4 regions of the Mesorhizobium sp. f-mel genome follow, and region 1 is predicted to be linked to each of the others. Evidence: predicted binding sites of a transcription regulator. Region 1 holds the regulator's gene; each other region holds the start of a gene.
What was found. The regulator PhoB, encoded in region 1, activates phosphate uptake and scavenging genes when phosphate is short. The targets are predictions, from matches to a motif close to TGTCATNNANCTGTCAT.

Region 1 (3,543 bases):
CTATGCCGGACAAGTGGTCGCCGAGGAACAGCGCCGGCTGGACACGCTGACCATGTCGCGCGACGAGCTGATCGACGAATGTGTCGCCATCGTCCGGCGCCGGCTCGAAGACCCCGACCTCGACGTCCAAAGCGTCGCCCGCATCGCGCTGGCGATCCAGGGTATTACCGATTCCCATGCGCGCGCCATGTTGTGGTCGCCGATCACGCCGCAGACGAACATCGCCTTCGCCGACATTCTGGAACGCGAGTTCGGCATCCCGGCCATCATGGAGAACGACTGCAACATGATGGCCGTGGCGCTGCGCTGGCGCGACCCGGATCGCTACCGCGACGATTTCATCGCCATCCTGCTCTCGCATGGCATCGGTATGGGGCTGGTGCTGAAGGGCGAGCTGTTCACCGGCACCCATTCCTCAGGCGGCGAATTCGGCCACATGATTCATCGGCCGGGCGGTGCGCTTTGCCGCTGCGGGCGGCGCGGTTGCGTCGAGGCTTATGCCGGCAACTACGCTATCTGGCGCAACGCAAGGCAATTGAGCGAGAACGCCGAGCCGGTCGCCGATGTCAGCGACGCCGAGATGCGGGCACTGGCGGCCCGGGCGCGCGAGACGGACGGACCGGAGCGCGAAGCCTACCGCAAGGCCGGCGAGGCGCTCGGCTTCGGGCTCGGCAGCCTGTTCGCGCTGATCGATCCGGCGCCGGTCGCCATGGTCGGTGCCAGCGCTGCCGCCTTCGACCTGATCGAGCCGGCCCTGCGCGAGGCGATCGCCCAGACCGCCGGCGGCCAGCATTCGGGTTCGATTTCCTTCGACACCGAGCCGAACGAACTGCCGCTGATCCGAGAAGGCTGCGCCATGCGGGCGCTGAGCTTCGTCGACCAGGAGATCTTCGCGCCGAGCATCCAGGCACGAGCCGGCCCGGTCGGAAAGAACGTGGCTTGAACTCGAAGGCAGGGATCCCCGGATCGCGACTTGGGGTGTGTTGAGATTCAGGTCAGGCCGAGTCGAGAATGGTGGGTTCCGAGAACCGGAGCGGAGCGTACTTTGGGTACGTGAGCACCGGAAGCCCAGGAAGCCGGCGTTCGCAGGCCGGCACCACCTGAATATCAGCACATCCCTAGTCTTCCCTGATCGCATAGCCCGCGCCGCGGATGGTGCGGATGACATCGGGCATGCGGCCGTTGTTGACCGCCTTGCGCAACCGGCCGACATGGACGTCCACCGTGCGCTCGTCGATGTAGATCGTCTCGCCCCAGACATTGTCGAGCAATTGGCTGCGCGAGAAGACCCGACCCGGGTGCCGCATCATGAATTCGAGCAGCCGGAATTCGGTCGGCCCGAGCCGGATCTCGCTCTTCTTGCGATAGACCCTGTGCGATTCGCGATCGAGCATGATGTCGCCGACCTTCAGCACGCTGGACAGTACTTCCGGCTTGGCGCGGCGCAGCAGCGCCTTGACCCTGGCCATGAATTCCGGTGTCGAGAACGGCTTGACCAGATAGTCGTCGGCCCCGGTGGAAAGGCCGCGCACCCGGTCGCTCTCCTCGCCGCGCGCGGTCAGCATGATGATCGGCAGCCGCTCGGTTTCGGGACGCACCCGAAGGCGCCGGCAAAGCTCGATGCCCGAAACCGCCGGCACCATCCAGTCGAGCACCAGAAGATCGGGCACGTTTTCCTGCAGCCGGATTTCGGCCTCATCGCCGCGCGTCACCACCTCGACCTGATAGCCTTCGGATTCCAGATTGTAGCGGAGGAGGACGCCCAGCGGCTCTTCATCCTCCACCACCATGATGCGCGGCGCGATCATCGGCCGGTCACTCCTGTCATGTCGCCGGCGCCGACATCGTCGTTTCGTCGAGCTTCGGGCGATCCGCCGGCAATTGCTGCCCGGTCACGACAAAGTAGGCGTTTTCGGCGATGTTGGTGACATGATCGCCGATACGCTCGAGATTCTTGGCGCAGAACAGCAGATGCGTGCAGGCGGTGATGTTGCGCGGATCCTCCATCATGTAGGTCAGGAGTTCGCGAAAAACCGCCGTATATTTCACGTCGATCTTCTGGTCGTCGGCGCGCAGTTCTTTCAACGCGCCGGCATTGCGCGACACATAGTGCTCGACCACCCCGCGGAGCTGCACAAGAACGAGATCCGCCATCGCGTCGATACCGTGCGACAGATTACGCGGCGTGGCGCTCTGCCCGACGGCGCTGACCCGTTTGGCTATGTTTTTGGCCAGGTCGCCGATGCGCTCGAGATCACCGGCCATGCGGATTGCGCCAACCACGGCGCGCAGATCTTGCGCCATCGGCTGCCGCTTGGCGATCAGCGTGATCGCGCTGTCGTCGAGTTCGCGCTGCCGCGCATCCATGATCGCGTCGTCCGAGACGACACGCTGCGCCATCGCATTGTCTGACGCAAGCAACGCGCGGATCGAGGCTGCGACCATCGCGGCGGCGAGCTCGTCCATGTCGCGGATCAGCCTGTCGATGCGGTCCAGTTCCTCGTCGAAAGACGCGACGGTGTGTTCACCCATGATACTGTCCTCGTGTTCGAAATTCGCCGCCGGACCGCTCAGCCGAACCGGCCGGTGATGTAGTCCTGGGTGCGCTTGTCGTCGGGATTGGTGAACATCTTGTCGGTCGCGCCCTCCTCGACAAGGTAGCCGAGATGGAACATCGCCGTGCGTTGCGACACGCGCGCTGCCTGCTGCATCGAGTGGGTTACGATGACGATCGTGTAGTTCTGGCGCAGTTCGTCGATCAGTTCCTCGACGCGGGCGGTGGCGATCGGATCCAGCGCCGAACAGGGCTCGTCCATCAGGATCACTTCCGGCGACACGGCGATAGCGCGCGCGATGCACAGGCGCTGCTGCTGTCCGCCGGAGAGACCGGTGCCCGACTCAAGCAGGCGATCCTTGACCTCGTTGAACAGACCGGCCTTCTTCAGGCTCGATTCAACGATGCCGTCCAACTCGGACTTGCTCCTGGCCAGGCCGTGAATGCGCGGACCGTAGGCGACGTTTTCATAGATCGACTTCGGAAACGGGTTCGGCTTCTGGAAAACCATGCCGACTCGAGCTCGCAACTCGACGACATCGATTTTCGGGTCGTAAACATCCTCGCCGTCGAGCGTTATCTTGCCGCTCACCCGCGCGATATCGATCGTGTCGTTCATTCGGTTCAGGCAACGCAGGAAGGTCGACTTGCCACAGCCCGATGGGCCGATCAACGCCGTCACCTGGTTTTCGCGGACATCGAGGTCCACGTCGAACAGAGCTCGCTTCTCGCCGTAATGAACAGAGACCTTTTCGCCCTTCATCTTGATCGAAGGGGCATTGGTTCCGCTGCTCAGTTTCTGTTCGACGCCGGCTTCCGTCATGATGTTCATATCCTCTACCCCTTACCAGCGCCGCTCGAAGCGCCTGCGCAGTATCACTGCAATGGCGTTCATGATGACCAAAAACAGCAGCAAAATCAAAATCGCCGCCGAAGTCTTCTGCTGGAATCCAGCTTCCGGGAAATCCGCCCACATGAATATCTGCACC
Region 2 (3,543 bases), on a different contig from region 1:
CAACGCAAAGGATTTTTTCGCCGGCGCGGGGCTGTGCCAATTCATCCGCTTTGATCCTTGGTTCAATGCTTTTCATCTAGGATGTGCCGTTGCCTGCTTGACAATGTTACCGATCGGTACGTATACCTTGGTGCAATTGCAACGTACCGGTCAGTAACATGATAGCTCAATCCCGCCCGTTTGGCCAGCGCTACGCTTTCGTCGTGGTCGCCGTCATTTTCCTCTGTCTGCTGATCGCGGCGGGCCTGCGGTCGGCGCCGGCCGTCATGATGCTGCCGCTGGAGGAGAGTTTCGGCTGGCGGCGCGATGTCGTTTCGCTCGCCGCGGCCATCGGCATCTTCCTCTACGGCCTGACCGGGCCGTTTGCCGCGGCACTGATGGAAAGGATCGGACTGCGCCGTACGCTGCTGGCGTCGCTGGTGTTGATGTCGGGCTCGACGGCGCTCAGCCTGTTGATGACCGAGCCGTGGCACCTGCTTCTCACCTGGGGCGTATTCTCCGGCGTCGGTTCCGGCGCGGTCGCCACGGTGCTCGGCGCCACCATCGTCAATCGCTGGTTCAAGACCAATCGCGGCCTGGTGATGGGACTGATGTCGGCCTCCGCCGCCACCGGCCTGCTGGTGTTCCTGCCGCTGCTCGCGGCCCTCGCCCAGTCGGGCGGCTGGAAGCCTGTCGCCATCGCCATTGCGGTCGCCACCGCCTGCCTCGTGCCGCTGGTCTGGCTGCTGGTGCCGGAGCGCCCGGCCTCGATCGGCATGGTGCGCTACGGCGCTGAGGCCGACGACGTGCCGCCGGTTCCGCCGGCCTCGCAGGGCAATTTTCTCACGCACACACTCAGCACGCTGCGCCGTGCCGCCGGCACCCGCGTGTTCTGGTATCTGTTCGCCACCTTCTTCATCTGCGGCTTCACCACCAACGGACTGGTCGGCACGCACCTGATCGCGTTTTGCGGCGACATGGGTATCGGTCAGGTGCAAGCCGCCGGCCTGCTGTCGCTGATGGGCATCTTCGATCTGATCGGCACGACGCTGTCGGGTTGGCTCACCGACCGCTTCGACCCGCGCAAGCTGCTCGGCGTCTATTATGGCATCCGCGGCCTGTCACTGATCTATCTGCCTTATTCCGGCTTCTCGTCGACCAGCCTGATCATCTTCGCCGTGCTCTACGGATTGGACTGGATCGCCACCGTGCCGCCGACGCTCAGGCTGTCGAACGAGGCGTTCGGCGACCGCAGCGGGCCGATCGTCTTCGGCTGGATCGTCGCGGGCCATCAGGTGGGCGCTGCGGCTGCCGCCTTCTTCGGCGGCACTATGCGTGAATTGCAGGGCAATTACGAGCTTGCCTTCCTCATAGCCGGCATGACGGCGATAGCCGCAGCCTGCATCTCGCTGTTGATCAACACCAGCCGTCCAGCCTTCGAGCCGGAACCGCAGGCGGCTTGAGTTGTGACGGCTGAGCGCTAATCTCCCCCTTGAGGGCCCTTGAGGGGGAGATGGCCGCGAAGCGGCCAGAGGGGGTCGGTGCGACCAGGCTCGGCGCCTTATCGCAGACGCAGGTGGTCGGTGCTCCACGCGAGACGACCCCCTCTGTCGCCCTTGGCGACATCTCCCCCTCAAGAGACCCTCAAGGAAGAAATTCGCCAGTCTGTTGGTTGTAACGAAACCTTCATGGTTTCGAGATGTGCCTGAAACATTGAGGCTGGACCTTGGCGGCGACGTTCAACGCCATCCAGGAGACAGCCATGAACAAGATTTCGATGACCCGGCGCGCCTTCGTCACGTCCGTGAGCGCCGCCGGCGTCGTCGGCGTATCGGGCCTCGCGCTTCCCTATTATTCGCGCGCCAATCAGCGGCCCGCCTTCACCCATGGCATCCAGTCGGGCGATGTCGACGCAACCAGCGGCGTGGTGTGGACTCGCACCGACCGCCCTTCGCGCGTGATGTTCGAAGTGTCGTCGACGGAAAATTTCGCCAACGCCGCCCGTCTTGCGCCGCTCGATACGTCGCCGGCCAGCGATTACACGGTAAAGCGGCTGCTCACCGATCTCGCCTCCGACCAGGACATCTTCTACCGCATGATCGCGGCCGATCTCGCCGACATCAACGCCGTCTCCGAGCCGATCGTCGGCCGCTTCCGCACGGCGCCGGCCTCGAAGCGCGACATTCGCTTCGCCTGGTCGGGCGATACCGCCGGCCAGGGCTGGGGCATCGACGACACCGGCATGAAGACCTATGCCACGATCGGCAAGCATACGCCCGACTTCTTCCTGCATTCCGGCGACACCATCTATGCCGACGGCCCGATGAAGGACGAGGTCGACCTGCCCGGTGGCAGCAAGTGGAAGAACAACGTCCTCATCGACGAAAAGCGCAAGGTCGCCGAGACGCTGGACGAGTACCGCGGTCAGTGGAAATACAACATGATGGACAGGAACGTGTTGGGGCTCAATGCCATCTGCCCGACCTTTTACCAGTGGGACGACCACGAGGTTGTGAACAACTGGTCGGATTCGAAGGACCTGAGCGCCGACGAGCGTTACTCGGAAAAAAACATCCATGTGCTGGCGTCACGCGCGGCACGCGCCTTCCACGAGATGACGACGATCCGCTACGAGCCGTCGGAACCGGGCCGCGTCTATCGCAAGATCGCCTACGGGCCGCTGCTCGACGTGTTCTTCCTCGACATGCGTTCCTATCGCGGCTCCAATGGTCCTGGCATGCAGGATACGGTGACGCCGCAATCGCGCATCCTCGGCGAACAGCAGATGAAACGGCTGAAGCGCGAACTGGCAAACTCCAACGCGACCTGGAAAATCATCGCCGCCGACATGCCGCTCGGTCTCATCGTCTGGAACGATGCCACCAAGAAGGCCGGCGCCGAGGCCATCAGCAATGGCGACAATGGTCCGGCCAAAGGCCGCGAGCTGGAGATTGCCGACCTCCTTCGCTATATAAAGAATGCTGGCATCACCAACACCGTCTGGCTTACAGCTGACGTGCACTACACGGCGGCGCACTACTACAATCCTGATAAGGCGCAGTTTCAGGACTTCAATCCGTTCTGGGAGTTCGTTTCGGGTCCGCTTCACGCCGGCACCTATGGACCCAATGATTTCGACATGACCTTCGGCCCGGAGCTGAAATTCATCAAGGCGCCAACCGCCGAGCAGGGGCAGAACCTGCCACCCTCGGCCGGCCTGCAGTTCTTCGGCCTTGTCGACATCGATGGCGCCACTGAACAGATGACGGTGCGGCTGATGGATCGCGACGACAATGAACTCTACAAGGTCTCGCTCGATCCGATACAGTCGGCGTGAAGGCGTCGAAGCGTCACAATGGGCGGGAACCGGTGGACGGAGGGGCACGACGGAGTGATTAGAACGGCTTCATTCAGCGCCGTTGCATTCTTCCGGAGTTGCGCCCTGGGATGACAGACGCCGTCGGCGGTTGTCAGTCTGGATAGCAAACGGTCGGAATTTGGGGCCACACAGCGCTGTCGCAGTTGGCGGCCGCCTGCCTCTCCTTGAAGGCGGCGCTAACCGGC
Region 3 (3,543 bases), on a different contig from region 1:
TGTTCTGGAAGACCGCCCGGCGCCAGGCACTCCGCCCTCTGGCTGGGCGCTGGTCGCGGTCAGTCATGTCGGCATCTGCGGCACCGACTATCATATCTTCGATGGCAAGCATCCGTTCCTCGCTTATCCCCGCATCATGGGCCACGAGGTTTCCGGCACTGTGATCGAGGCCGGCGAAGGCGTCGATCTGGCCGTTGGCGAACCGGTGATCATCAATCCCTATCTCGCTTGCGGCAAATGCATCGCCTGCCGGCAAGGCAAGCCTAATTGCTGCGTCCGGATCGAGGTGCTCGGCGTCCACCGCGACGGCGCCATGTGCGAACGGATCCTGGTGCCGGCGCAGAACCTCTACCCGGCCAACGGCCTGTCGCTGGCCGACGCCGCCGCCGTCGAATTCCTGGCGATCGGGGCGCATGCCGTTCGGCGCTCGCTGGCGCAGCCCGGCGCGCGCACGCTGGTCATCGGCGCCGGGCCGATCGGGCTCGGCACGGCACTGTTTGCCCGCATCGCCGGTCTGGACGTGACGCTGCTCGACATGAGTGCCGAGAGGCTGGGTTTCGCCGCAAGCGAACTCGACTTCGCCACCCTCGACGGCTCGAAGGGATCGGCAACCGATCTGGCGCGGGAGGCGACTGACGGCGAAGGCTTTGACGTGGTTTTCGACGCCACTGGCAACACCCAGTCAGTCCAGTCGGCTTTCGCCCATGTCGCGCATGGCGGGGCGCTGGTCCTGGTCAGCGTCGTCAAGGACGACATCGTCTTTTCCGACCCCGAATTCCACAAGCGCGAGATGACGCTGATCGGCAGCCGCAACGCGCTGCGCGCCGACTTCGACCATGTCGCCGCCTCGATCCGCGACGGCGCGGTGCCGCTGGCAAAGCTCGTCACCCATCGCACGACGCTTGGCGACACACCGCGCGACCTCGCCCGCTGGGCGCATGAGAAATCCGGCCTGATCAAGGCGGTCATTCAGGTCAGATGAGACCGGGATAGACGCGCACCTATCTACCGCGCCGATAATTTGAGCTCGACGCGCTCAGCCGGAAAGCGCGTTTCGGCGAACTGGATCGGCTGGCCGTCCGGCGTGACGTTGACCGCGACCGTGACCAGCACGATGGCGCCGGACTGCAGATCGAGATCGGCGAGATCGGCGGCATCTGCGTGGCGCGCCGACAGCACTGTCGATTGCCTGAGATAGTCACTGATGCCGAAACGCTGGAGCGAGGCGGTCACCGATCCAGTTTCCGCGATAGCGGTCTCGATGCCTTCGAAGCGTTTCGCATCGAACCAGCCGGTGGCACGCGAGACCGGCTGTCCGTCGGCTTCGCCGCGCGTCTCAAGGCGTATGACATTCGAACCCTTGGCAAGCCCCAGCCCTTCGGCGACGCGCCGGCTGGCCGGCTCGACCGCCGATTCGAGCAGCACGCTGCGGCGCTCCGTCGCCTGCCCTTGCAAGCCCTCCGAAAAACGGGTGCGGGCGCCGATCGGATAGGACAGCCGCTTGCGCGAAAGCACGAAAGTGCCACGCCCCTGTTCGGCCCTCAGCACGCCATCCTGCACCAGTGCTGCGATGGCGCTGCGCACCGTATGGCGGTTGACGCCATAACGCTCCGCCAGTGCAATCTCCGGTGGCAGCGCGGCATTCTCGGCAAAGTCGCCGATGGCGATCGAATGCAGGATCTGGTCGGCGATCTGCCGCCACAGCGAGACGCCGCTGCGCCGCTCTATGCTGCTGGCAATCTGCTGCCCGATCATCTCTTGCCCCGATCTTTTTCGCCCTGTCATCCATCTGTCATGGACACGCTTTAGAGAATAGGTATAATTTGTATAATTGTCTACATCATTATACAAATTCGGACGAGAAGGAATGGCTGCCATGCGAGGACAGGAAGCGCGCGATCAGGCTGAGCGCAAGGCCGTCATGGCGACGCTGGCGCAATCGACCGGCGACGATATCGTCCGCCTTTGGAACGCAGCCGGCCTGCCTTCGGAAGCAGAACTCCTGCGCGGTCCCGAAACCGGCCTGGTCACCGTGCGTGGCCGCATCGGCGGCGGCGGCGCACCATTCAATGTCGGCGAGGCGACGGTCACCCGCGCTACCGTCCGGCTCGCATCCGGACAGGTCGGCCACTGCTACGCGCTCGGCCGTGACAAGCAGAAAGCAAAACTGGCGGCGATCGCCGACGCGCTCTGGCAGGATCCTGCCCTGCGCCGCGAGGTCGAGACAAAACTCATTGCGCCGCTGCAGGCCGCACTTGCCGGCGCACGTGAACGGCGGCGCGCCGAGACGGCGGCAACGAAGGTCGATTTCTTCACCATGGTACGCGGAGAAGACTGATGGACATCGCAACGCAAGCGATCGAGGGCGGCTTTGCCGATCCGGTGTTCGACGCCCAGACGGTGTTCCGCGCCGTGATGGATGCGATGGCGCGGCCAGGCACCCTGCAGCCCCTGCCGATCTTTGCCCGCCCGCCGGCGCCACTGTCGGCCACCGCCGGCGCCATCGCGCTGGCGCTGTGCGACAACGACACGCCGCTCTGGCTCGACCCCGTTTTGCAGGCCCCAGCAGCGGTGAAATCCTGGCTCGGCTTCCACACCGGCGCGCCGCTGGCCAATACGCCGGCCGACGCGCATTTCGCGCTGATCGCCACGCCGGCCGAGATGATGTCGCTCGATGGCTTTTCGCAGGGCACCCAGGACTATCCCGACCGCTCCACAACGCTGATCCTGCAGGTGAGCGATATCGTTTCAGGCGCCCCTCTGCTGCTCGAAGGTCCCGGCATCGAAATGACTGCAACCATCGCGCCGGCGCAGATGCCGCGCCATTTCGTCGAGCAATGGAAGCAGAACAACCAGCGCTTTCCGCGTGGCGTCGACATCATCCTTGCCACCCCCGACGGCGTTGCCTGCCTGCCGCGCACGACGCGCATCAAGACGATGGAGGCGTGATATGTATGTCGCGGTAAAAGGCGGCGAAGCGGCCATTGCCAACGCCCACTCCCTGCTCGCCGACCGCCGGCGCGGCGATCGTTCCGTGCCGGCGCTGCGCCTCGACCAGATCGTCGAGCAGCTGGCGCTCGGCGTCGACCGGGTGATGAGCGAGGGTTCGCTCTACGACCGCGAGCTGGCGGCCCTCGCCATCGTTCAGGCGCGCGGCGACATGATCGAGGCGATCTTCCTGGTTCGTGCCTATCGGACCACGCTGCCACGCTTCGGCTATACCAAGGCGATCGACACTGGCGCGATGCTGGTCGAGCGGCGCGTTTCGGCGACCTACAAGGATCTTCCTGGCGGCCAGCTGCTCGGCCCGACTTTCGACTACACTCACCGGCTGCTCGATCCCGAGCTCGCCGCGGGCGGCGATGTCGCCGAGCCGCTGCAGCGTGCCAGCGAGGCGGAAGCCATGCCGCGCGTCTCCGCGATCCTCGCCCGCGAAGGCCTGATCGAGCCTGATGGCGACATGCCGCAGGATCATGTCCCCGGCGACATCACCCGCGAGCCGCTGGAATTCCCGATGGCCCGCGACATCCGCCTGCAGGCGCT
Region 4 (3,543 bases), on a different contig from region 1:
CGGCATGCGCCAACTCGGTGGCGAGACCATCATGCTGACCGGCACCGAGATGCAGCTCGGCCGCTCCGAAACCATCGCCGACACGGCCAAGGTGCTGTCGCGCTATGTCGATGCGATCATGATCCGAACCACATCGCATGACCGGCTGCTGGAGCTGACCGAGAACGCCACCGTTCCCGTCATCAACGGGCTGACCGACGATACCCATCCGTGCCAGCTGATGGCCGACATCATGACTTTCGAGGAGCATCGCGGTCCGGTCGCCGGCAAGACCATCGCCTGGACCGGCGACGGCAACAACGTGCTGCATTCGCTGCTGGAGGCCTCGGCGCGGTTCCGCTTCAATCTCAACGTAGCCGTGCCGGAAGGCAGCGAGCCGGCGCAGAAGCATGTCGACTGGTCGATGGCGCATGGCGGCAAGTTGAACTTCACCCGCTCGCCCGAGGAGGCGGTCCACGAGGCCGACTGCGTCGTCACCGACTGCTGGGTGTCGATGGGCCAGGAGCACCGTGCTCGCGGCCACAACGTCTTCTCACCCTATCAGGTCAATGCCGCGCTGATGGCGAAGGCAAAGCCCGACGCATTGTTCATGCACTGCCTGCCGGCGCATCGCGGTGAGGAGGTCACCGACGAGGTCATCGACGGGCCACATTCGGTGGTGTTCGACGAGGCCGAGAACCGGCTCCACGCCCAGAAGGCGGTTTTGGCCTGGTGTCTGGGCGCTTGATCCGGGCCGCCTTGATCCGGGAGTACGTGATGCCTATCTCAGCCGCATCACGCAAATCGAGCGCGTTTCGACGCATGCGCCCCGGAGGGCGGCATGGCCGCGCCCCGGAGCTTTGTCATGTTGGAAACTCATCAATTGGCTGAACATCAACCCAAACTCGGCGAATTCGGCTACGCCGGCGACGATCATGTCGTGCCCTTCGAGGTCGGCCCGCTCGACGTGCGCGGCCGCACCGTCCAGCTCGGGCCGATGCTCGACGCGATCCTCAGCCGTCATGACTATCCCGAGCCGGTCGCCCGCCTGCTGGCGGAAGCCTGCGTGCTGACAGTGCTGCTTGGCACCTCGCTCAAGTTCGAAGGCAAGTTCATCCTGCAGACCCGCACGGACGGGCCGGTCGATATGCTGGTGGCGGATTTTTCCACGCCGCAGGCGCTGCGCGCCTATGCGCGCTTCGACGCCGACCGGCTGGAGGCACTGACATCTGCCGGCGAGACCTCGCAGCAGACGCTGCTCGGCAGCGGTGTTCTGGCGCTGACCATCGACCAGGGTGCCCACACGCAGCGCTATCAGGGCATCGTCCAGCTCGACGGCGAGACACTGGAGGAGGCCGCGCGCACCTATTTTCGCCAGTCGGAACAGATCCCGACCGACCTCAGACTCTCGGTGGCCAAGCTGTTGACGCCCGGTGTCGGCGGTGCCCGCGAGCAATGGCGTGCCGGTGGCATCCTTGCGCAATTCCTGCCGCAATCGGCGGAACGCATGCGCGTGCCCGACCTTCCAGGCGGCGACGGCGATCCGCGCGATGAGATCCATGATCCGGCCGACAATTCCTGGCAGGAACTGCTGGCATTGCTTGGCACCATCGAGCCGACGGAACTGATCGACCCGACGATCGGCGCCGAGCGGTTGCTTTACCGGCTGTTCCACGAGCACGGCGTCCGCGTCTTCGGCGGCGTACCGGTAGCCGACGAGTGCTCATGCTCCAGGGAGAAGATCCGCGGCATACTCGAAGGTTTCTCAGCCGACGAGATCAGGGACAGCACCGAGGATGGCGGCATTCATGTCGCCTGCGAATTCTGCTCGAAGCAATATGACTTCGATCCGGCGGAGTTTGCTGCGGCGCAGTAGACCATGATCCCGACCGAAGGTCCGCGCATCGAAAAGTGGAAAGCGTTTTTTGCTTCGCTGACCTTCGGTTCGGAAAAGGTCCTGGTCTAAGAGTTAGAGCCCATCCCGATTCTATCGGGATGGATCAGGTCTAGCTGGTCAGTTGACGGTGCGCCGCGTGCCCGGCAGGTCGAGCGAAAAGGGGGGGATGGCGACGTCGAACGTCTCGCCTCGCTTGTTGCGCATCGTATAGTGGCCGACCATGATGCCGGACGGCGTCGAGAGCGGGCAGCCAGACGTATATTGATAACTGTCGCCGGGGTTAAGTTCGGGCTGGTCGCCGACAACGCCGGCGCCGCGCACTTCCTCGACCCGGCCGGTGCCGTCGGTGATGTGCCAATAGCGTGACAGAAGTTGTACGAATTCATCCGACTGGTTGTCGATGGTCACCTGGTAGCCCCAGACATAGCGGTTCTCCGACGGGTCGGAGCGATCTTCCAGATAGAACGGCCTGACCTGTACTTCGATGTTGCGCGTAACGGCGCTGTACATAGACTACTCCACAATATGCAGACGGAACTTTCGACGCTCTCCGCAGTTTGGTCAACAGGGCGCTTCCCGTCCTTGCCCGACTAGTTTGCGCGCAGCTGCCGAAGAACAATGTCATTTAAGTGACACATGACAATGATGGTGTGCAGGGCCGGGCGACTCAGCATTCTGTCGAACTGTTGAAAACGGCTATCATGCGGCCGGTTTTTCTGGAGTGACCAGATATCGATGGAACTGACAGTCACAGCCGCCTTGCTTTCCACAGCTCTGCTTCTCGTCAATCTCGGCAGCATCCTGCTCGCTTCGTTGAAGCTGAAGCGGCCTGGCAGGATCGCGCCGCCAGCCGGCAAGGCGCCTCCGGTGTCGATCGTCGTGCCGTCGCGCGGCGTCGAGCCGTTTGCCGAGGAGACGCTCGAGCGCGCCTTCTCGCTCGACTGGCCGCGCTATGAGCTCATCTTCTGCGTCGCCCATGCCGACGACCCGGTGGTCAGGCCGGTCACCGATGCGATTGCCCGTTTTCCGGCCGTGCCGGCCCGGCTGCTCGTCGGCGACGACCGCATCAGCGGCAATCCGAAACTCAACAATTGCGTGAAGGGCTGGGAGGCGGCGCGCCACCGCTGGGTCATCCTTGCCGATTCCAACGTCCTGATGCCGAGGGACTATGTCCAGCATCTGATGGCGGCATGGCGGCCGGACACCGGTCTTGTCTGCTCGACGCCGATCGGCTCGCGGCCGGACGGGTTCTGGGCTGAGGTCGAATGCGCCTTCCTCAACACGCTGCAGGCGCGCTGGCAATATACCGGCGAGGCGATAGGCCTTGGCTTTGCCCAAGGCAAGAGCATGTTGTGGGACAAGCCCATGCTCGACCCCAATGGCGGCATCCGTGCGCTTGCCGCCGAGATCGCCGAGGATGCGGCCGCGACCAAGCTGGTCAACGGGCTTGGACTGCGCGTCAATCTCGTCGCCTCGCCCTTTGAGCAGCCGCTCGGTTTTCGCACGCTCGGCGAAATCTGTTCGCGCCAGGCCCGCTGGGCACGCCTGCGTCGCGTCACCTTCCCACTGTTCTTCGCGCCCGAGATCCTGATCGGAGCGGCGCCGCCGCTGGTGCTTGCGTTGGTTGCGGCAGCAGGCGCCGGCTTCAGCCTGTCGGCAACCGCCAT

Region 2: a site for PhoB is predicted at 1,653-1,669, ahead of ACWUKX_RS28450 (alkaline phosphatase D family protein). Genes of this name have one in related genera too.
Region 3: a site for PhoB is predicted at 1,780-1,796, ahead of phnF (phosphonate metabolism transcriptional regulator PhnF). Genes of this name have one in related genera too.
Region 4: a site for PhoB is predicted at 2,496-2,512, ahead of ACWUKX_RS00745 (ceramide glucosyltransferase). Genes of this name have one in related genera too.

What each region holds. Positions count from the first base shown of each region.
Region 1 is NZ_JBSPTO010000005.1:205,113-208,655, forward strand. Features, by position in the region: gene ACWUKX_RS10225 (ROK family protein) at 1-943, shown strand, start outside; gene phoB (phosphate regulon transcriptional regulator PhoB) at 1,119-1,808, opposite strand; gene phoU (phosphate signaling complex protein PhoU) at 1,825-2,532, opposite strand; gene pstB (phosphate ABC transporter ATP-binding protein PstB) at 2,571-3,386, opposite strand; gene pstA (phosphate ABC transporter permease PstA) at 3,399-3,543, opposite strand, start outside.
Region 2 is NZ_JBSPTO010000039.1:11,864-15,406, reverse strand. Features, by position in the region: gene ACWUKX_RS28460 (TetR/AcrR family transcriptional regulator) at 1-76, opposite strand, end outside; gene ACWUKX_RS28455 (MFS transporter) at 159-1,442, shown strand; gene ACWUKX_RS28450 (alkaline phosphatase D family protein) at 1,742-3,316, shown strand; gene ACWUKX_RS28445 (hypothetical protein) at 3,450-3,543, opposite strand, start outside.
Region 3 is NZ_JBSPTO010000007.1:69,661-73,203, reverse strand. Features, by position in the region: gene ACWUKX_RS11885 (zinc-binding alcohol dehydrogenase family protein) at 1-982, shown strand, start outside; gene phnF (phosphonate metabolism transcriptional regulator PhnF) at 1,006-1,755, opposite strand; gene phnG (phosphonate C-P lyase system protein PhnG) at 1,877-2,338, shown strand; gene phnH (phosphonate C-P lyase system protein PhnH) at 2,338-2,949, shown strand; gene ACWUKX_RS11865 (carbon-phosphorus lyase complex subunit PhnI) at 2,951-3,543, shown strand, end outside.
Region 4 is NZ_JBSPTO010000001.1:154,101-157,643, forward strand. Features, by position in the region: gene argF (ornithine carbamoyltransferase) at 1-727, shown strand, start outside; gene ACWUKX_RS00735 (Hsp33 family molecular chaperone) at 821-1,855, shown strand; gene apaG (Co2+/Mg2+ efflux protein ApaG) at 1,994-2,386, opposite strand; gene ACWUKX_RS00745 (ceramide glucosyltransferase) at 2,612-3,543, shown strand, end outside.